Regions from separate parts of the Mesorhizobium sp. C372A genome, predicted to be linked through region 2. Evidence: predicted binding sites of a transcription regulator. Region 2 holds the regulator's gene; each other region holds the start of a gene.

Region 1 (5,055 bases), 3.1 Mb from region 2:
GTTCTCGGCGATGCCCTCGAGGCCGCCAATGCCGGAGCCGATCATGACGCCGGTGGCGCAGCGCTCGGCTTCGGTGCTGGGCTCCCAGCCGGAATCCTTCAGCGCTTCGTCGGCGGCCGCAATCCCGTAAAGGATGAAGTCGCCGATCTTGCGCAGTTCCTTGGGCTCGAGCACGGCTTCGGGATTGAGCGTGCCGTTGGTGCCGTCACCGCGCGGAATGACGTGGGCGATCTTGCAGGCAAGATCTCCCACTTCGAACTCGGTGACGCGCTTGGCGGCGCTGCGGCCGGTCAGAAGTTCCTTCCAGCTGTGCTCGAAGCCCATGCCGAACGGCGAAACCAGGCCAAGGCCCGTGACGACGACACGCCTCATCGCAGGTCCTCCCCGGTGATGACTGCGGATAGTGTCAGGCTGAAGCCTTGTCGATGTACTTCACGGCATCGCCGACGGTCAGGATGGTCTCGGCCGCATCGTCCGGAATCTCGACGCCGAACTCTTCTTCGAAGGCCATGACGAGTTCGACCGTGTCGAGGCTGTCCGCGCCCAGATCATCGATGAAGCTCGCCTGCTCCGTCACCTTGTCGGCATCGACGCCAAGATGTTCGATGACGATCTTCTTGACGCGCTCTGCGGTGTCACTCATTTGGGGCATCCTCGTCTTTTGTTTGTCTGTCTTCGTTAGCGGGCAGAATGCCGCTAATCAAGCTGAAAGATGGTCCTGCCGGAAACGCAACGATGCCGGACCGGTTTTTGCCCGAACCGCCGGGTTGCGGGCCGCATTACACGAAAAATGGCTGAGGTCCAAGGCGAAATGGTCTCTTTTCACAAGCCGGCCATGTCTTCTTATCACCCGGCAATATCCTGTCAGATCATGGCCATGCCACCGTTGACATGGATGGTCTGGCCGGTGACGTAGGCTGCCTCGTTGGAGGCGAGATAGGCGACGGCCGACGCCACTTCAACACTCGTGCCCATGCGGCGCGTCGGGATCGCGGCCATTATCGCGTCTTTCTGCTTGTCGTTGAGCTTGTCGGTCATGGCCGATTCGATAAAGCCCGGGGCGACGCAGTTGACGGTGATGTTGCGGGTGGCGATCTCCTGCGCCAGCGACTTGGAAAAGCCGATCATGCCGGCCTTGGAGGCGCAATAATTGGTCTGGCCAGGATTGCCGGTGACGCCGACCACCGAGGTGATGTTGATGATGCGGCCATGGCGGCGGCGCATCATCGGATGGGTCAGCTCGCGGGTCAGCCGGAACACGGCGGTGAGGTTCACCTCCAGCACGCTGTCCCAATCCGCGTCCGCCATGCGCACGAACAGGCCGTCCTTGGTGATGCCGGCATTGTTGACCAGTATGTCGACGCCTTCGAGTTCGGCTTCGGCCTTCTGGCCAAGCGCCTTGACCTCGTCACGGTCGGCAAGATTGGCCGGGAACAGCTTTACCCGGTCGCCGAGTTCGCCGGCCAGGGTCTCCAGTTTCTCGATGCGGGTGCCGTGCAGGCCGACAATGGCGCCTTGCGCATGCAGCACCCGGGCAATCGCCTCGCCAATGCCGCCCGATGCGCCGGTGACGAGCGCCTTGCGGCCGGTCAGTTCGAACATTTTCGTCTCCTGATCTTAAGAGAACACCCTTCCCACGGGAGGGGTTGAATCGCCAGTGGATTATGCAAGCGCGGCCAGCGCCGCCTCGACTTCGGCCGGCGTGCCGACGGCCGATGTGGCGATGTCGCGGTTGATCCGCCGCGCCAGGCCGGAAAGCACCTTGCCGGCGCCGATCTCATAGAGCGTGGCGACGCCATTGGCGCCGAACCACTCCACCGTTTCGCGCCAGCGCACGCGCCCGGTGATCTGCTCGACCAGGCGGCGCGCGATCTCGTCGGGGTCGCTGGTCGGGGCTACAGTGACGTTGGAGACGACGGGCACGACCGGTGCATTCTTGGTCACGCCGGCCAGCGCCTCGCGCATGACATCGGCCGCCGGCGCCATCAGCGCCGAATGGAAGGGTGCGGAGACCTGCAGCATCAGCGCCCGCTTGGCGCCCTTTTCGGTGCACAGTTTCGCGGCGAGTTCCACCGCCGCCCTGGCGCCGGAGATCACCAGCTGGCCGCCGCCATTGTCGTTGGCGATCTGGCAGACCTTGCCGGATCCCGTTGCGGCCTCGGTGCAAGCGGCTTCGACGTCGGGCTGTTCCAGTCCGATGATCGCCGCCATGGCGCCCTCGCCGGCCGGCACCGCCGCCTGCATGGCGTTGCCGCGGATGCGCAGCAGCCGGGCAGCATCGGCGACCGAAACGAAACCGGCCGCGGCAAGGGCGGAATATTCGCCGAGCGAATGACCGGCAACGTAGGCAACCTTGTCCTTCAGCGAAAAGCCGCGCGCTTCCAGCGAGCGGATTCCCGCCAGCGAGACCGCCATCAGCGCCGGCTGGGCATTGGCAGTCAGGGTCAGCGCCTCTTCCGGGCCTTCCCAGATCAGTTTCGACAGCTTTTCGCCCAGCGCATCATCGACTTCCTCGAACACCCTGCGTGCCTCGGGGAAGGCGTCGGCGAGGTCCTTGCCCATGCCGACAGCCTGGCTGCCCTGTCCCGGAAAGGTGAATGCGACGGCCATTTGGGCGCTCTCCAGCGGCTGATTTTTACTGCCTGTGACGCAAGGCGGACCGCCAAGTCAAGCCCGGAGGGGGTATTTCGGCTCTCGCTTGAACCGGAGCTGACCCCGAGTCCCTGTTCCCAAAGGCTTTTTGCCGATCACACCTGATGAAAACCGCTCACGAATCGTTTGCTGGCTCTTCTTATTTTCGCCACAGGCGCTAGCTTTTGCATGACAGTTCTATGACAGAACGGTGGCGCGAGTGGAAATACGCGTTGCTTGGGCCGGGGGAAGAGACGTGGCTAGGATCAGGAAGGGCGCGGCCGTACCCGCGCCACAGTTCTTGGAAGACGATCCGTCCACCGGCTACCTGCCGGGGCGCAGATGGCCGGTCATCCGCTACGGTCTGGTCACGCTGCTTGCCTCCGCCATCCTGGTGTTCGCCATCGAATGGATCGTGCGCGGCGACTTCTTCGGCACGGTCGACTTCTTCCTGCAGCCATTCAAGCCGGGCTGGACCACCATCATTGTCTTTGCATTGGTGCTGATGGGACTGGACGCCGTGCTTGGCCGCAGTCACCAGAGCCTGATGATCGTGGCGCCGCTGACGCTGGCGCTGGCCTTTGTCGGGCATCAGAAGTCGCATTATCTCGGCGATCCGCTCTACCCAACCGATTTTCTTTATTCGCGCCAGATCATGGCACTGATGCCGCTCCTGGTGCGCGAACGGCCTTGGACGGCGCTCGCCATGGCGGTCGGCATCGTCGCCGGCCTGTCGCTGCTGATCTATGGCTGGCGGTTGTGGCGCCGCAAGGTTCCGATCCTCAGCCGCAAAGGGCGGCTGGCGCGGCTGACGCTGGCAGTGCCGCTGCTCGCCTTCTTCGTCTCAATCATGGACTACGCCACCTTCTCGTGGACCCGCGACCGGCTGCAGATCATCCCGATCATGTGGGACCAGAAGGAGAACTACGCCTCCAACGGGTTTGCGCTGGCCTTCGCGCTCAACGTGCCGATGGCGCATGTCTCGGCGCCGGCGGGCTATTCCGACAAGGCGATCGACGCGATCGACAGGCCTGCTGTGGCGGCCTCGGTACCGGATGAGAAACCCGACATCATCGTGGTGATGAGCGAATCTTTCTGGGATCCGACCAAGCTGCCCGGCGTCACAATCACGCCTGACCCGATCCCCAATGTGCGGGCGCTGCGTTCCGGCTATATGTTTTCGCCGGAATTCGGCGGCATGACCGCCAACATCGAATTCGAGGCGCTGACCGGCTTTTCCAATGCCTTCCTGCCGGCGGGCTCGATCCCCTACCAGCAATATGTGCGCACACCGACGCCGTCGCTGGCGACCTTCCTGAAAAGCGAGGGATACCGGGCGCGCGCCATCCATCCGGGCACCAACTGGTTCTGGAACAGGGGCGCCGTCTATGCCGATTTCGGCTTCAACGATTTCCGCTCGGAAGAGACGCTGCCGCCACTGGAAAAGCGCGGGCCGCTGGCTTCCGATGCGTCGATGACCGACGAGATCATCGCAGAGGCCGACGCCAGCGAGCGGCCGGTGTTCTTCTTCGCCGTCAGCCTGCAGAACCACGGTCCCTACGAGCCGTACCGCTATTACAATCCGACCCACAAGGTCGCGGCACCGATCAGCACATGGGCGCGGGAATCGCTGCTCAGCTACGCCGAAGGCTCCGCCGATGCCGACCGTGGCCTCGAACGATTGATCGAATGGGCGAAGAAGCGCGAGCGGCCGACGGTCATCGCCTTCTTCGGCGACCATCTGCCGCCGCTCGGCCCCGTCTATGTCGAAACCGGTTACCTGAAGGACAATGTCGCGCCGCGCAAGGAACCGACGCCGGAGGCGGCACTGGAGCATCATCAGACGCCGCTGGTCATCTGGTCTAACCGCACCGGTCCGGCGCAGGATATGGGCGCGGTGAGCCCGGCCTTCCTGCCCTACCACATCCTGACAACGGCCGGGATCACGCACCCCTACTACACCGGCTTCCTGGGCGCGCTGCGCGAACGCTATCGCGTCGTCGACCGCAATCTGCTTTTGACACCGTCAGGTGAGGCCACGCCGGACTGGGCGCGGCAGAAGGACGTTGATCCGGCGATCAACGACTTCCGCCTGCTGCAATACGACATGATGTTCGGCAAGCGTAAGGCGGCTCCGGACTTCTTCCCCGAAACGATCAACGGTGGTACCCCGCATACGAGTTGATGCCTGGTATTTTTCCAACCCTGCGACGCCAGGACGCTGTCCGGAGCATGCGTTACCCTTGCCTTCCAGCCAATTTGCTTTATAGACGCCCGCAATCTGCCGGTCCTTGCTGGGGGCTGAACGGAGGGCCGGAGGTTTTACCCAAAACCTTCGTGTGAAGCCAGAAGCGCTTCCGCCTCCCGTGTCTCCGCTCTCGACCGTCTCGAAATGCTCCTTTCTTCCCCGCCCCCTCGGGATCA
Region 2 (5,055 bases):
CGGCCTTCAAGGGCCAGATCGACCTCGGCGTCGATGAAGCGCGCCGCAAGGTGTCCGACCAGCAGATCGACTGGATGAACAAGCTCAAAGCCGAAGGCGCGATGGCCGAGCATTTCAACACCGGCCTGTTCAGCTATGGCGCCTCCAGCCGGCCCGAGACGTCGGGCATGGGCGTGGCCATCATCGGTTCGTTCTACATGATGGTGATCGTGCTTTTGCTGGCGCTGCCGATCGGCGTCGCCGCCTCGATCTATCTCGAGGAGTTCGCCAAGAAGAACCGCTTTACGGACCTGATCGAAGTCAACATCAACAATCTCGCGGCGGTGCCGTCGATCGTCTTCGGTCTGCTTGGCCTTGCCGTGTTCATCAACTTCCTCGGCATGCCGCGCTCGGCTTCCTTCGTCGGCGGCCTGGTGCTGACCTTGATGACGCTGCCGACCATCATCATCGCGACGCGCGCCGCCCTTGCCGCGGTGCCGCCGTCGATCCGCTCGGCAGCGCTCGGGCTCGGCGCCTCCAAGATGCAGATGGTGTTCCACCACATCCTGCCGCTTGCCGCCCCAGGCATCCTTACCGGCACCATCATCGGCCTGGCGCGTGCGCTCGGCGAGACAGCACCGCTGCTCTTGATCGGCATGGTCGCTTTCGTCGCCGATTATCCGACGACGCCTTTCGATCCGGCGACCGCGCTGCCGGTGCAGATCTATATGTGGGCAAACGAGGCTGAGCGCGCTTTTGTCGAGCGCATGTCCGGCGCCATCATCATCCTGCTCGTCTTCCTCATGGCCATGAACATCACCGCGATCGTGCTCCGGCGCCGCTTCGAGCGGCGCTGGTAGAAAAAAGGCAATTTGGTATGAACATCATGACCGAACAGTCCCTTGAGAATGCAGTGGGCGACAAAATGAACGCCAAGTCGAACGAAGTCATCAAGATGCGCGGCGACAAGGTCGGCGTCTTCTACGGCGAGAAGCAGGCGTTGTTCGACGTCAATCTCGACGTCCGCCAGAACCAGGTGACGGCGCTGATCGGCCCGTCCGGCTGCGGCAAGTCGACCTTCCTGCGCTGCCTCAACCGCATGAACGACACCATCGATTCGGCGCGGGTGACCGGCAAGATCACGCTCGATGAAGACGACATCTACGACAAGAACATCGATGTCGTCGAACTGCGCGCCCGCGTCGGCATGGTGTTCCAGAAACCCAACCCGTTCCCGAAGTCGATCTACGAGAACGTCGCCTACGGCCCGCGCATCCATGGGCTGGCCAAGCGCAAGTCCGACATGGACCAGATCGTCGAGCAGAGCCTGAAGAAGGCTGCGATCTGGAACGAGGTCAAGGACCGCCTGCAGGAGCCCGGCACCGGCCTGTCCGGCGGCCAGCAGCAGCGCCTGTGCATCGCGCGCGCCATCGCCGTGTCGCCGGAGGTGATCCTGATGGACGAGCCCTGCTCGGCGCTCGATCCGATCGCCACCGCCCGTGTCGAGGAGCTGATCGACGAACTGCGCCAGAACTACACGATCGTCATCGTCACCCACTCGATGCAGCAGGCGGCGCGCGTCTCGCAGCGCACGGCGATGTTCCATCTCGGCTATCTCGTCGAGGAGGGCGTCACCGACAAGATGTTCACCAACCCCGACGACAAGCGCACCCAGGACTACATTACCGGCCGCTTCGGCTGAGCCGTCCGGCGGGTGAATTTTTAGGCACGAGGACCAAGATCATGGGTGAACATACCGTCGCCTCCTTCGATGAAGAGCTCGGGCAGATCAGCAAGCTGATCCGCGACATGGGCGATCTGGCAGGCTCGATGGTCAGCGGCTCGACCAGGGCGCTGCTCAATTCGGACAATGCGCTGGCACAGCGTGTCGTTTCCGACGACGCCATCATGGATGCGCGCCAGCGCGAACTGGACGACCGCGCCATCACGCTGATCGCCAAGCGCCAGCCGATGGCCAACGATCTGCGCGCCGTGGTCGGCTCGATCCGCATGGCGGGCGACCTCGAGCGCATCGGCGACCTCGCCAAGAACATCGCCAAACGCGTCGGCACCGTGGGCTTGAGCGTCACGCCGCGCGACCTCTCGCACTCCATCGATGCCATGGCGCAGCTGGTGCTGATCCAGGTGCAAGGCGTCGTCGAGGAATATGCCGCCACCGATGCGGCAGCGCTTGCAAAACTCAGGAATGACGACGAGCGCATCGACGTCAAATACACGTCCGTGTTTCGTGAGCTCTTGACCTACATGATGGAAGACCCTCGCAACATCACCGCCTGCACGCATCTCTTGTTCTGCGCCAAGAATCTTGAGCGCATCGGCGATCATGTCACCAACATCGCCGAAAATGCGTATTATGTGCTGACCGGCCAGCAATTGCCCGCCAATCGTCCGAAGCAGGACGAGACGGCGATGGCCACGCCGGCCTGATGAGGGTGAACTGCCTATGATCGCGCCACGCATCATGGTCGTGGAGGACGAGGAGCCGCTGGGCGTGCTCCTCCGCTACAACCTCGAATCCGAAGGCTATCAGGTCGAGGTGGTGACACGCGGCGACGAGGCCGAGATCCGCCTGCAGGAAAACGTGCCCGATCTCCTGGTGCTCGACTGGATGGTGCCCGCTGTTTCCGGCATCGAGCTCTGCCGGCGGCTTAGAGTGCGGCCCGAAACCGAGCGGCTGCCGATCATCATGCTGACCGCGCGCGGTGAGGAAAGCGATCGCGTGCGCGGCCTGTCCACCGGTGCCGACGACTATCTGGTCAAGCCATTCTCGACGCCGGAGTTCATGGCGCGCGTGAAGGCGCTGCTGCGCCGGGCCAAGCCGGAAGTGCTGTCCAGCGTGCTCAAGGTCGGCGACATCGTGCTCGACCGCGAGTCGCACCGTGTCTACCGCAAGAAGAGCGAGATCAGGCTGGGACCGACCGAGTTCCGGCTGCTCGAATTCATGATGCGCCATCCCGGCCGCGTGTTCTCGCGCAGCCAACTGCTCGACAATGTCTGGGGCGAGACGATCTATATCGACGAGCGAACCGTCGACGTCCATGTCGGGCGCTTACGCAAAGCGGTCAACAACGGCCGCATGCCGGATGTCATCCGTACCATTCGCGGCGCCGGCTACGCGATCAGGGAAGACTAGGATGCTGCGCGTCGCGCCGTTGCCGGCCATTCAGGCGACATGCTTGCCGGATTTGGCCTGAATGCCCGGCGCGAAAATCTCCTGATCGACGAAGCCGAGCGCGCGCATGGCACAGCCTTCGCGGATCAGCGGCAGCTCGTTGGGCTCGGTGTCGAAGGAGATCGATTTCGAGTGCTGGCCGCCGGCGGTCTGGGCGATCGCTTCGCGCAATGCCGGTTCGATCAAGTCGAAGGCGGCGGCGCTGACGCCGACCATGGCGACGGGTGCCGGATCGATCAGTGCAAACAGGCTGCCGAGGCCGAAGCCGAGCGCCTCACCGGCCTTGCGATAGGCTTCGCGCTCCGGGCCATCGGTTTCGCGGGCGCGCGCGGCGAGTGCGCGCATATCAGCGTCGCCGATATCGACCGGCTCGGCATCTTCGCTCATCATTTTGGCGCTGCGCCAGATGGCGTAGTTTCCGGCATAGGCCTCGACGCAGCCGCGCCGCCCGCAGCGGCAGAGCGCGCCGCCCGGACGGTGGATCATGTGGCCGAACTCGCCGCCCGAGGAATGGGTGCCGGTGAACAGTTCGCCTTTCAGCACCAGCCCCATGCCGATGCCGTGCGACAAGAGGATCGCGATGAAATTGTCGCGGTAGCGCTCGGGCTGGCGCCATTGCAGGGCCACCGCCATCATATTGCAGTCGTTCTCCATGGTGGCAGGAATGCCGAATTCCGCTTCCAACATGTCGGCGAAGGCAATGTCGGTCAGTGGCGTGATTGGCGACCACAGCATGGCCCGCGCCTGCGAATCGGTGATGCCCTGGATGCCCATGGCAATGCGGGCGATGCTCTGGACATCGAGGTCCGGGTCCGCGAGACGCCGCCCGACGATTGCTACGCATTCGCCGATCAGCTCGTCGCGCGGCATGGTCAGCGTGTCGAGCCGGCGCTGTTCTTCCGCGACCACCTGGCCGGCATAGTCGATGACGGTGACGGAGAGGAAGTTCAGCGACAGCACCACGGTCATGACCGCCGCCGCTTCCGGGTTGAGGCCAAGGCCGACCTGCGGCCGGCCGCGTTTCAGCGAGCCGGTCTCGCCAGGCTTGCCTTCAATCAGGATGCCTTCTTGAATTAGATCAGACGAGATTGCCGATATCGTCGAATGGCTGAGGCCGGTGGTCGCCGCAATCTCGGTCCGCGACGGCTGGCCGGCCCGGCGCACGGCCGAAATCACCATCGCACGGTTGCGACGGCGCAGATCGTCGTGGCGGATCCCAACCGACATTTGTTTTCCTCCCGGCCTCCTCGCGCCTCATGATAGTGAAGGCGTTCGACGGCACCAGCCAAATATTGGCAGACGCCGGCAGCCCTGTCATTGTTTATTGCGGAGCTCGAAAAAATTCGGCAACGCCATCAGAATCCATCATAATCGATGTTGACAGTGCCTTATCATTGAACCAGTATTTTTTCGAGGCTCGAAAAAATGGAGCCTCTTTGTGCAGGCCTTCGGGCCGGTTTTGTCGCGCCGTGGGCGGCGCAGGGAGGGTTATAATGAACAGATTTGCAGCCGCCATGCTGGCGGGTGTCGCCATGTCGCTGGCGCTGATGTCGGTCGCGCAGGCGAAGGACAAGGTCATCGGCGTGTCGTGGTCGAACTTCCAGGAAGAGCGCTGGAAGACCGACGAGGCGGCGATGAAAACGGCGATCGAAGCCGCCGGCGACAAGTACATTTCGGCCGACGCGCAGTCCAATCCCGGCAAGCAGCTGACCGACGTCGAAAGCCTGATCTCGCAGGGCGCCAACTCGCTGATCATCCTGGCGCAGGACGCCTCGGCCATCGGCCCGGCGGTGCAGAAGGCGCTGGACGAAGGCATTCCGGTCGTCGGCTATGATCGCCTGATCGAGAACAAGGACGTCTTCTACCTGACCTTCGACAACAAG
Region 3 (5,055 bases), 350 kb from region 2:
CCTTGCCGGCAGGACTCTGGCCGACCTCGGCATCGATGTCGGTATCGTTCCCGACGCCGCCTTTTCGGATCACGAATGCCTGAGTTCCACCGACGTCTCCATCCGCACGCCGAACGGACCGCGCTGGTTCTCGTGGATCGAACTGTCGGTGCGCGACAAGGATAGCGGCGCCGTCTCGCACCGGGCGATTGCCCGTGACATCACCGCCCGCAAGCGCGCCGAATCCTCGTTGATCACCGCGCGTGAGCGCGCCGAATATGCCAGCCAGGCCAAGTCGCGCTTCCTCGCCACCGTCAGCCATGAGATCCGCACGCCGATGAACGGCATCATGGGCATGGCCAAGCTTCTGGCTGACACCAATCTGTCGCCCGAGCAGCGCACCTATGTCGGCGCTGTCTCGACCTCGGCCAGCGCCCTTTTGGCGCTCATCGAGGATTTGCTCGACTATTCCAAGATAGAGGCCGGCCGTTTCGACCCGGAGCCGCAGCCGACATCGCTGCGCGAAATCGCCGACAACATCATCGAACTGATGGCGGCCAAAGCCTTCGCCAAGAACATCGGCCTCGGCTGTCATGTCAAGCCCGACGTGCCACAGATGATCATGGCCGATCCGGGAAGAGTCAGGCAGGTGCTGCTCAACCTGATCGGCAATGCGATCAAGTTCACCGACACCGGCGGCGTGCTGGTTTCGGTTGCACGGGCCCGCACCGAGACCAGCGACCGCATCTGCTTCACCGTCGCCGACACCGGCCCTGGCCTGCGCGAAGACGACATGGAGCGCATCTTCGAGGAATTCGAACAGTCCGACGGCACCTCGACCCGCACCCATGGCGGCGCCGGCCTCGGTCTTGCTATCTCAAGGCGGCTGGTGACCGCCATGGGCGGTGCCATTTCGGTGTCGAGCCGGCTTGGCGAGGGATCGGAATTCGTCTTCGAGATCCCGGCCGCAGGAGCAACCGAAGCACCGCAGAACCGGCAGAACATCCTGGCCGGCCGGCGCGCCGTGATCGTGTCGAAGAACGCCGTCGAGGCGGACGCCATCGCCCGCACCATCCGCGCCCATGGCGGCGCCGTCGACGTCGCCGCAACCGCTTCCCAGGCGACGCCCTTCGCCGAACATTGCGATGTGCTATTGATCGACGCGGCCCTGGAGGACGGCGACGGCAGACTGCTCAAGCGCCTGCGCCAGAGTGGCTTTGCCGATTGCGAGGCGATCACGCTGATCGCGCCGACCGACCGCGGCATGCTTGGCGAATTCCGCACCAGCGGCTACGCCACCTTCTTGGCGAGGCCGGTCCGCGGCGAAACCCTGCTGCGCGTGCTGCTGACCAGTCATGCCCCTGCCTTGCCGCCGCCCAAGCCGGAAAAGACCGGCGCGTCCTCGCTTCGTGCCCATGGCGGGCGCCAGCAAGGTTTGTCGGTGCTGATCGCCGAAGACAACGACATCAACGCCATGCTTGCCCGCGCCACGCTTTTGAAGGCGGGACATCGCGTGAAAGTGGTCGGCAATGGCAAGGCCGCGGTCGAGGCGGTGACCGAAGCCGGGCTGAAAAATCGCTTCGATGTGGTGCTGATGGATTTGCACATGCCGGTCATGGACGGGCTGGACGCGATCGCCGCCATCCGCCGCCACGAGGAGGAAATGGCTGTGCCGCCGGTTCCGATCATGGTGCTTTCGGCCGACAGCCAGGAAAAGACCCGCCACACCGTGCTCGCCCATGGCGCCAGCGGCTTTGTCACCAAGCCGCTCGATCCCGACGCGCTGGTCCATGCCGTCGAGGGCCAGGTGGCCGCCTGAATTCATGTCGCTCAAAAGTGGCCCCGGTTTTGAGAAGACGACATGCACAAAACAAAGACTTGAAGCGCGTCGCGTGAATCGTCCCCAGCGCGACGCGCTTCAAGGCGACGCTGGCGCAATCCTCGCGTCACGTAGGTAGCCGAATGAGGGTTTTCGCCAGCCGACGAAGTATTGCCCGTCGCGCCGTATCACGGTACTGTCACAATCCTGTTGCACCTACACCGTATCCCCGTGCCAAGAGGGATGGCTCGAAGGAGAATCACTCGTGCATACAGTTATGCCGGAATGTGACACTCGGCCCAGCGCAGGCGGCGCTTTGCTCGCCGCGCGGAACGCCGATGCCGTCGCAACAGGCGCACCGCTGGGCCGTATCGGCAATCTCGAAGTGCGGCTTGCCCGCAATGAGGCCGAAATCGCCGCCGCCCAGGAAGTGCGCTACCGGGTGTTTTATGACGAGCTTGGCGCCAGGAAGGACCTGTTCCAGGCGCAGGACCGGCGCGACGCCGACCGCTTCGACCCGCTGTGCGACCATCTCCTCGTGCTGGACACTTCGATCTCCGGCCCCGAGCATCGCCGCATCGTCGGCACTTACCGCCTGCTGCGGCAAGAGATTGCCGCGACCGCCGGCGGCTTCTATTCCGAAGGCGAGTTCGAACTGACCAAGCTGATCGCCCGCCATCCTGGCCAGCGCTTCCTTGAGCTCGGCCGCTCCTGCGTGCTGCCGGAATACCGCTCGAAGCGCACCATCGAGGCGCTGTGGCAAGGCATCTGGGCCTACATCAACCACTATGAGATCGGCGTGATGACCGGTTGTGCCTCGTTCCCTGGCACGGTGCCGGCTGCGCATGCCGAGGCGCTCACCTACCTTGCCCATCACTGCCGGACCAACTCCGCCTGGGATGTGCGGGCGGTCTCCGGGCGCTATTGCTCGATGGACCTTATGCCGATCGAGGCGGTCAACGCCAAGGCGGCGATTGCGGCCATGCCGCCGTTGGTCAAGGGCTATCTGCGCGTCGGCGCCCGCATCGGCGACGGCTGCGTCATCGACCGTGAGTTCTCCACCGTCGATGTGTTCGTGGTGATGCCGGTCAAGGAAATCGGCGCCCGCTACGTCAACTATTATGGCGGGGAAGCGCAGCGCTTTGCGGCGTGAGGCAGTAGGCAGTAGGCAGTAGGCAGTAGTGAAGGCTGCCGCGAATTGCTGACTACCGACTATTCCCTATTCCCTATTCCCTAATCCCTCTCCCTACGGAATATCCTCCGGTCGCCGTCCCGGGCGGCTCTTGTAGGACGGAAAGGTCCAGCCGAATTTCAGCGCGCCGCCGCGCACCAGGAAAGCCGCGACGAAGCCGGCGATATCCGAGGCGAGCGGCGGCAGGCCGGCAAGATCGCCAAGTGTGTAGAGGCCGGCGCCCGCGAGTGCGGCGGTGACGTAGATTTCGGGCCTGAGCAGCACCGATGGCTCGCCGGCCAGCAGATCGCGCAGGATGCCGCCAAATGTGGCGGTCAACACGCCCATAACAACGGAGACGACCGGCGAGCCGGTGATGGCCAGCCCCTTGGCCGCGCCCATTACGGAAAAGGCCGCCAATCCGATGGCGTCGAGCCAGAGCAGCCATTTCCAGCGGGATTCGACGCGGTGGGCGATGAAGAAGACCAGCACCGCAACCGCCGCGCAAACCAGCACATAGCCGGAGTTGGCGACCCAAAAGACGGGCAGGTTGAGGATGACGTCGCGAAGCGTGCCGCCGCCAATGCCGGTGACGCTGGCCAGAAACAGGAAGCCGATGATGTCGAGCTGCTTGCGCGAAGCCGCCAACGCCCCGGTCGCGGCAAAGACGGCGACGCCAGCATAGTCGAGGAGGTCGATGGGTGTCAGGGACATGAGGTAGTAGGGATTGGGAATTAGGGAAAGAATGAATAACACGAAGCCGCGCGATTGATACGCCTGCCTATTCCCTATTCCCTATTCCCTATTCCCTATTCCCTATTCCCTATTCCCTATCCCCTACTGCCTATTCCTACTCACGCATCCTTCTCGGCCTGCTCGTTCACCGGCCCCGGCTCGACCGGCGCTTCGGTGGCCGCGATCTTGGGGCCGCCCTTGGCGACCCCGACCATGGCCGGCCGCAGCACGCGCTCGCCGATCGAATAGCCCGGCTGCACGACCTGGACGACGGTGTTGGCCGGCACATCGGGATTGGGCACTTCGAACATCGCCTGGTGGAAATTCGGGTCGAACTTCTCACCTTCCGGTTCGAGCTTCTTCACCCCATGCCGTTCCAGCGTCGACAGCATGGCGCGCTCGGTGATCTCGACGCCGTCGATCAGCGCCTTGAAGCCGGCATCTCCGGCCGCTTTCGCCTCGGCGGGGATAGCATCGAGTGCGCGGCGCAGATTGTCCGATACCGACAGCATGTCGCGGGCGAAATTGGCCACCGCATAGGCGCGCGCATCATGCACGTCGCGGGCGGTGCGGCGGCGCAGATTCTCCATCTCGGCCGCGACCCGCAGCGCGCGGTCCTTCAGCTCCTCGTTTTCCTTCAGCAGCCGCACCAGCGCTTCATAGTCGCCGTCGATGCCGCCTTGCGTGCGCTCGGCCTCGGCCGTTTCGATATCCTCGGGCGCGCGTTCGTCTTTTGTCTGGTCGCTCATCGCCATTTCCCGTCATTCGAATGGTTTGGATTTGCGCCCGATATCGAGGTTTGGCGGCCAAAAATCAAGGGGCAAGCCCAGGAGGACGCCCAACAGCAGGCAATGTTGCGGGCTGCCCGTCGGACTTGGTGCGGGACGCAAAGACGTTCAAAATTAATTCAAACTTTACCGTAACGGCAGCCTTTGCTTGCCAATACCCCGCTATGGGGAACCATTCAAAGCTTGGAGGAGTTTTGAAACCGACACAGGATTTGAGACAATGGACCGCAATACTGGCAACAGAAGCGAAGAGCTCGCCGCCGACATCAGGCGCCAGTTCGGCACCGAGGCGACGACGCGCTTCTTGCGCACCTTGCCGGCCTTCCGCACCGAGGCCGACATTCCCGCCCGTTTCCGGGATCTGCTCGACCGGCTGGACGGCATAGAAGCCAGCATGGCCGGCGGCCAACGCCGTCAATAGCGATGCTATCGCGCGACAATTACGCGCAGTAATTTTGCGTGAGCTTTTCCTTGCGGCAGCGGGACGCCCCGCCTATGCTTCCTGATGAACATGATTTCCCCCGAGACGGCCGCCAACAGCAAGCGCGCCTGGTTGAAGATCC
Region 4 (5,055 bases), 280 kb from region 2:
CAGTACCTGCGGCAGGTCGGCGAAGCGCACGCGCTCGAACCAGTTGCCGCCGACCGCCCTCAGGCCTTCCTCGGCGCGCATGTCGATGTTCTCGTTGATCTCGTAGAACAGCTTGCCCAGCGCGCCGATCGAATGCAGTCCGATGGCGATGATGGCGGCAATCGGGCCGGTAGAGACGATGGCCGCGAACAGCCCGGCAATGACGATCTCGGGAAAGGCGCGCAGCAATTCCATGAAGCGCTTGACGACGAGCCGCAGCGCCGGATGCGGCGTCAGGTTGCGCGCGGCGATGAAGGAAAACGGCACGGCGAAGATGAAGCCGATGAAGGTCGAGACCAGCGCCACGTTGAGTGTGGTCAGCATCAGCTCGAAATATTCGGGGATGTAGAAGCCGCCCCAGACATAGACGCGGCCGAGCGGGAAGTTGAACTCCTGGGTGCCGGTGTCATGCGGCGAGGCGATGTCGAACAGCGCCCGCCAGACGTCGTTCCAGTCCTTCGGGATCAGCCAGCTGAGGAAGTCGAATATATGCGGCAGCCGGTCCCAGAAGTGACCGGCATTGGCCTCGTCGGCGAACCACATGCTCGACAGCGTCGCCGCCAGCAGCAGGCCGATGCCGAGGATGGTATAAAGCCGCCGCAACGATATCTGGCGCTGCCAGGCGTTGGCTACCTGCAGGGTCGCGTTGGAGCGGGCTGTTGCTGAGATGGTCATGATCGGGACATGCAAAGAGGGCGGCGTTTTTCACGTCGCCCTTTCTGATTTTGCCGTCAGCCGCCGATGGCTGCCTTACGGGCTTCGACGATGACGTTGTAGAAGTCAGGCTTGACCGGGACGTAACCGGTGAAGTCGCCGCCTTCGACGCCTTCGAAACAGGCCTTGTCCTTCTTCGGCAGGTCGGTGAAGAAGGCGGCAAGCTTGGCGGTCATGTCGTCGCCGAGCGCGGTGCGCACGACCAGTGGGCCGTTCGGGATCAGGCCCGAGCGCCAGACTTCGACGAAGTCGTTGGGGTCGACGGCGCCCTTGGCGGTGACCTTGTGGAAGGTGCCGGAGGTGTAGCCGTTCTTGAAGTCGCCGATGCCGGAGGAATCGTCAACCGCAACGTCGACCTTGCCGTCGCGAACGGCGAGGATGTTGTTTTCATGGCCGCCATTGAACTGGGTCGAGGCGAAGTAGGCGTCGTTCGAGGCGCCGGTGTCCTTCGGGATCTGGGTCAGCGGGATCAGGTAGCCCGAGGTCGAGTCCGGATCGGCGTAGCCGAGCTTCTTGCCCTTGGCCGACTTGATGTCGGTAATGCCCGAAGACTTCAGCGCCAGGCCGATGGAATAATAGCCGGTGGCGCCGTCGGTCTGCTGGGTGGTGAGGATCGGGGTGACCGCCTTCGGGTCCTTGATGTAGACGCTGGCGTAGCCGGAAGCGCCGAGTTCGGCGAAGTCGAGCGTGCCGCCGAGCAGGCCCTGGATGACGCCGTCATAGTCGGCGGCGGGGAACAGCGAGACCTTTTCGAAGCCGAATTCGGTCTTCAGGTGATCGGCCAGGCACTGATAGTTGCGCAGGCGGTCGGTTTCGTTCTCTCCGCCGAGGATGCCGACGCGGAATTCCTTGAGGTCGGCCGCATGCGCGGCGCTGGTTGCCATGGCGAGCGCCGAAACGGCGCCGAATACCATCTTCCTGAACATTTGATGTCTCTCCTGTAAGTTCCGGCCCCGCGCCGGCAGCGTTCTTGATTTTTGCAAGTGCCCTTGACGCGGGCGGTCGATCAGTGCGGCTCAGTTTTGGTCCATGATCTTTTCCGAAAACCGGTATCCACTTTTCGGGATCATGGATCAGTACCCGGGGAATGCGGGCTCGAGCGGGCTGGCGGATGCGGCGGTCTTTTGCTTGTAGGCGATGCTGGTCGAGGTGATGGCCTCGGAGATATCGACGCCGTTGCCGTCGGCGCCATAGACCAGGCGCACGGCCTCGCGGTTGAGCGCTTCCGGCGGACCGTCGAAGACGATCTTGCCGGCTGCCATGCCGATGATGCGGTTGCAATAGGTGCGGGCGGTGTCCAGCGTGTGCAGATTGGTGACGACGGTGATGCCTTCGCGCAGGTTGATGTCCTGCAGCGAGTCCATCACCACCTTGGCGTTGAGCGGGTCGAGCGAAGCGATCGGCTCATCGGCGAGCAGCACCTTGGGCTGCTGCATCATGGCGCGGGCAATGGCGACGCGCTGCTGCTGGCCGCCAGACAGCGTGCCGGCTGGCTGCAGTGCGGTGCGGGCGATGTCGAGGCGCTCGAGTGCTGCAATCGCCTCGGCGCATTCGGCGCGGGTAAACATGCCGAGCAGGTTGGAAAAGGTCGAGCGATGATTGAGACGGCCGAGCAGCACATTGGTCAGCACATCGAGGCGCGGCACCAGGTTGAACTGCTGGAAGATCATGGCGCAGTCGCGCTGCCAGCGTCGCAGCGGCGAGCCACGCAGCCGCGAGACCTCGGCACCGTCAAAAAAAATCGATCCCTGGCTGGGGTCGATGAGACGGTTGATCATGCGAAGGAGGGTGGATTTGCCGGCGCCGGAACGACCGATGATGCCGACCATCTGGCCCTGCGGGATCGACAGGTCGATGGCGCTGACGGCGGTGTTCTTGCCAAATCGGCGCGAGACGCCGCGGATTTCGAGCGTGGCAGGGGTCGATAACATCGAAGAGTTCCAGACCTGAATTGATCGTCTGGTTCTCGCCTAGCGCAGCGACATGAACCTGCCATGTCATCACGATGTCAGTTTTGTTACGCTCCACAGCCGTGCGCCAAGTGGGGGTGATCGCACCCGATCAGGCGCCGTATTTCTCGAGGAACGCTTCTGCCTCGAGTACGCGAAAATCGTCGAGCGCGGCGCGCAGCCTGGCGTGGTCCCAGTCCCACCAGGCGAGCGCCTGGTAGCGTTCGGCCGTGCGGCGATCGAAACGCTCGCGGATCGGCTTGGCTGGCACGCCGCCAACGATGGTGTAGGGCGCGACATCCTTCGACACCACAGCGCCGGCGCCTACGGCAGCACCAGCGCCGACGGTGACGCCGGGCAGGATGGTCGAGCCGTGGCCGAGCCAGGTGTCGTGGCCGATGGAGACGCGTTTGGCGCGGCGCTGGGCGAAGAATTCTGTTTCGTGCTCGGCGTCGTCCCAATAGTCGGAGGCGCGATAGGTGAAGTGATGCAGCGTCGGCCGCCAGGTCGGGTGGTTTGTGGCGTTGATGCGCACGGCGGCGGCTATGTTGGAGAACTTGCCGATGGTCGCGCACCAGACGACGCAGTCCTGCATGATGTAGGAATAGTCGCCGAGGATGCTTTCGGACACGCGGCTGCGGTCGGCGATCTCTGTCCAGCGCCCCAATGTCGAGTTCTCGACCTGCGCCGTGGCGTGGACCAACGGCGCTTCCGATAGTTTCCTGCTCATGCAGCGATTTTTCCGGCGGCGAAAGAGGTCACGTCGATGATGCGATCGGCGACGGCTTCACGCACATCCGGGTCATGGAAGATGCCGAGCAAGGCGACACCGCCGGCCTTCTTGGCGGCGATCAACGCAACCACAACGTCGCGGTTTTTCGAATCGAGCGAAGCTGTCGGCTCGTCGAGCAGCAAGACCGGATGCTCGGTGATGAAGCCGCGCGCGATATTGACGCGCTGCTGCTCACCGCCCGAGAAAGTCGCCGGCGGCAGCGCCCAGAGCTTTTCCGGCAAATTGAGCTGCCCCAGCAAGGTGCGTGCTTTTTTCCGCGCGCTCTCGCGGTCCTCGCCGCGTTCGACCAGCGGCTCGGCGACCACGTCGAGCGCGGAGACGCGCGGCACGGTGCGCAGGAACTGGCTGACATAGCCGATCGTCTGGCGGCGCACGGAAAGCACCGTGCGCGGGTTGGCGATGGCGAGATCGATCAGGCCGCCCTCATGCTGAACGATGATCTGGCCTTCATCGACGGCATAATTGCCATAGAGCATTTTCAGGATCGAGCTTTTGCCGGCGCCGGAAGGCCCGCCGAGCACGGCGCATTCACCGGCCCGGATCGAGAATGAGACGCCGGCGACAACCGGCAATCTGATGCCGTCGCGCAGATGCATGGTGAAGCTTTTGGCGACGCCGGAAACAACGAGGGGCGTCGGCATCAGAAGGTTCTCCAATCGTTGTTCGTCCGCGGGCCAACACCCCCCTCTGCCTTGCCAGGCATCTCCCCCTCAAGGGGGGAGATTGGCTGTCGCGTTCGACTTCGCCATTCTTCTGCATCGTAGAAGGGGCGGGACATAAAAGCTGCTGATCTCCCCCCTTGAGGGGGAGATGGCCGGCAGGCCAGAGGGGGGTGCCTTGGCGCCATCTTCACACCTGTAGAATCGAGGAAACAAGCAATTGCGTGTAAGGCGCGCGGGGATCGTCGAGCACGCGATCCGTCAGGCCGCTTTCGACGACACGGCCGTCTTTCATCACCATAATACGCTGCGACAGAAGCCGGGCGACGGCGAGATCGTGGGTGACGACGATGGCCGCCAGGCCGAGATCGGTGACCAACCCGCGCAGCAAATCGAGCAGGCGCGCCTGCACCGAGACGTCGAGGCCGCCGGTCGGCTCGTCCATGAACACCAGCCTCGGTCCGGTGACGAGGTTGCGGGCGATTTGCAGGCGCTGGCGCATGCCGCCGGAAAAGGCGCGCGGCTCGTCGTCGATGCGGTCCTCGTCGATCTCGACGCGCGACAGCCAGTCGACGGCAGTGGCGCGGATCTTGCCGTAATGGCGGTCACCGACCGCCATTAGCCGCTCGCCGACATTGGCGCCGGCAGACACCGTCATGCGCAAGCCGTCGGCGGGGTTCTGATGAACAAAGCCCCAGTCGGTGCGCATCAGGAAGCGGCACTCGGCCTCGCTCATACGGTAGAGTTCGCGGAACTGGCCGTCGCGCATGCGGTAGCTGGCGGTGCCAGAAGATGGTAGCAGCCGCGTCGACAGGCAGTTGAGCAGCGTCGTCTTGCCGGAGCCGGATTCGCCGACGACGGCCAGAACCTCACCCGGCCACAGGTCGAAGGTGACATTCTC

What was found. The regulator PhoB, encoded in region 2, activates phosphate uptake and scavenging genes when phosphate is short. The targets are predictions, from matches to a motif close to TGTCATNNANCTGTCAT.
Region 1: the regulator PhoB is predicted to act here: its motif matches at 2,821-2,837, upstream of NLY42_RS27455 (LTA synthase family protein).
Region 3: the regulator PhoB is predicted to act here: its motif matches at 1,996-2,012, upstream of olsB (l-ornithine N(alpha)-acyltransferase).
Region 4: the regulator PhoB is predicted to act here: its motif matches at 2,759-2,775, upstream of phnC (phosphonate ABC transporter ATP-binding protein).

What each region holds. Positions count from the first base shown of each region.
Region 1 covers NZ_CP100475.1:5,676,091-5,681,145, forward strand. Annotated here, with positions in the region: gene fabF (beta-ketoacyl-ACP synthase II) at 1-372, opposite strand, end outside; gene NLY42_RS27440 (acyl carrier protein) at 407-643, opposite strand; gene fabG (3-oxoacyl-[acyl-carrier-protein] reductase) at 865-1,602, opposite strand; gene fabD (ACP S-malonyltransferase) at 1,663-2,610, opposite strand; gene NLY42_RS27455 (LTA synthase family protein) at 2,888-4,816, shown strand.
Region 2 covers NZ_CP100475.1:2,245,567-2,250,621, forward strand. Annotated here, with positions in the region: gene pstA (phosphate ABC transporter permease PstA) at 1-839, shown strand, start outside; gene pstB (phosphate ABC transporter ATP-binding protein PstB) at 857-1,681, shown strand; gene phoU (phosphate signaling complex protein PhoU) at 1,723-2,427, shown strand; gene phoB (phosphate regulon transcriptional regulator PhoB) at 2,444-3,133, shown strand; gene NLY42_RS10645 (ROK family protein) at 3,164-4,399, opposite strand; gene xylF (D-xylose ABC transporter substrate-binding protein) at 4,666-5,055, shown strand, end outside.
Region 3 covers NZ_CP100475.1:2,591,903-2,596,957, reverse strand. Annotated here, with positions in the region: gene NLY42_RS12290 (response regulator) at 1-1,798, shown strand, start outside; gene olsB (l-ornithine N(alpha)-acyltransferase) at 2,076-2,951, shown strand; gene NLY42_RS12280 (trimeric intracellular cation channel family protein) at 3,045-3,677, opposite strand; gene grpE (nucleotide exchange factor GrpE) at 3,824-4,453, opposite strand; gene NLY42_RS12270 (hypothetical protein) at 4,713-4,913, shown strand; gene NLY42_RS12265 (fatty acid desaturase) at 4,998-5,055, shown strand, end outside.
Region 4 covers NZ_CP100475.1:2,524,514-2,529,568, forward strand. Annotated here, with positions in the region: gene phnE (phosphonate ABC transporter, permease protein PhnE) at 1-714, opposite strand, end outside; gene phnD (phosphonate ABC transporter substrate-binding protein) at 771-1,679, opposite strand; gene phnC (phosphonate ABC transporter ATP-binding protein) at 1,827-2,684, opposite strand; gene NLY42_RS11980 (DapH/DapD/GlmU-related protein) at 2,815-3,432, opposite strand; gene phnL (phosphonate C-P lyase system protein PhnL) at 3,429-4,136, opposite strand; gene phnK (phosphonate C-P lyase system protein PhnK) at 4,345-5,055, opposite strand, start outside.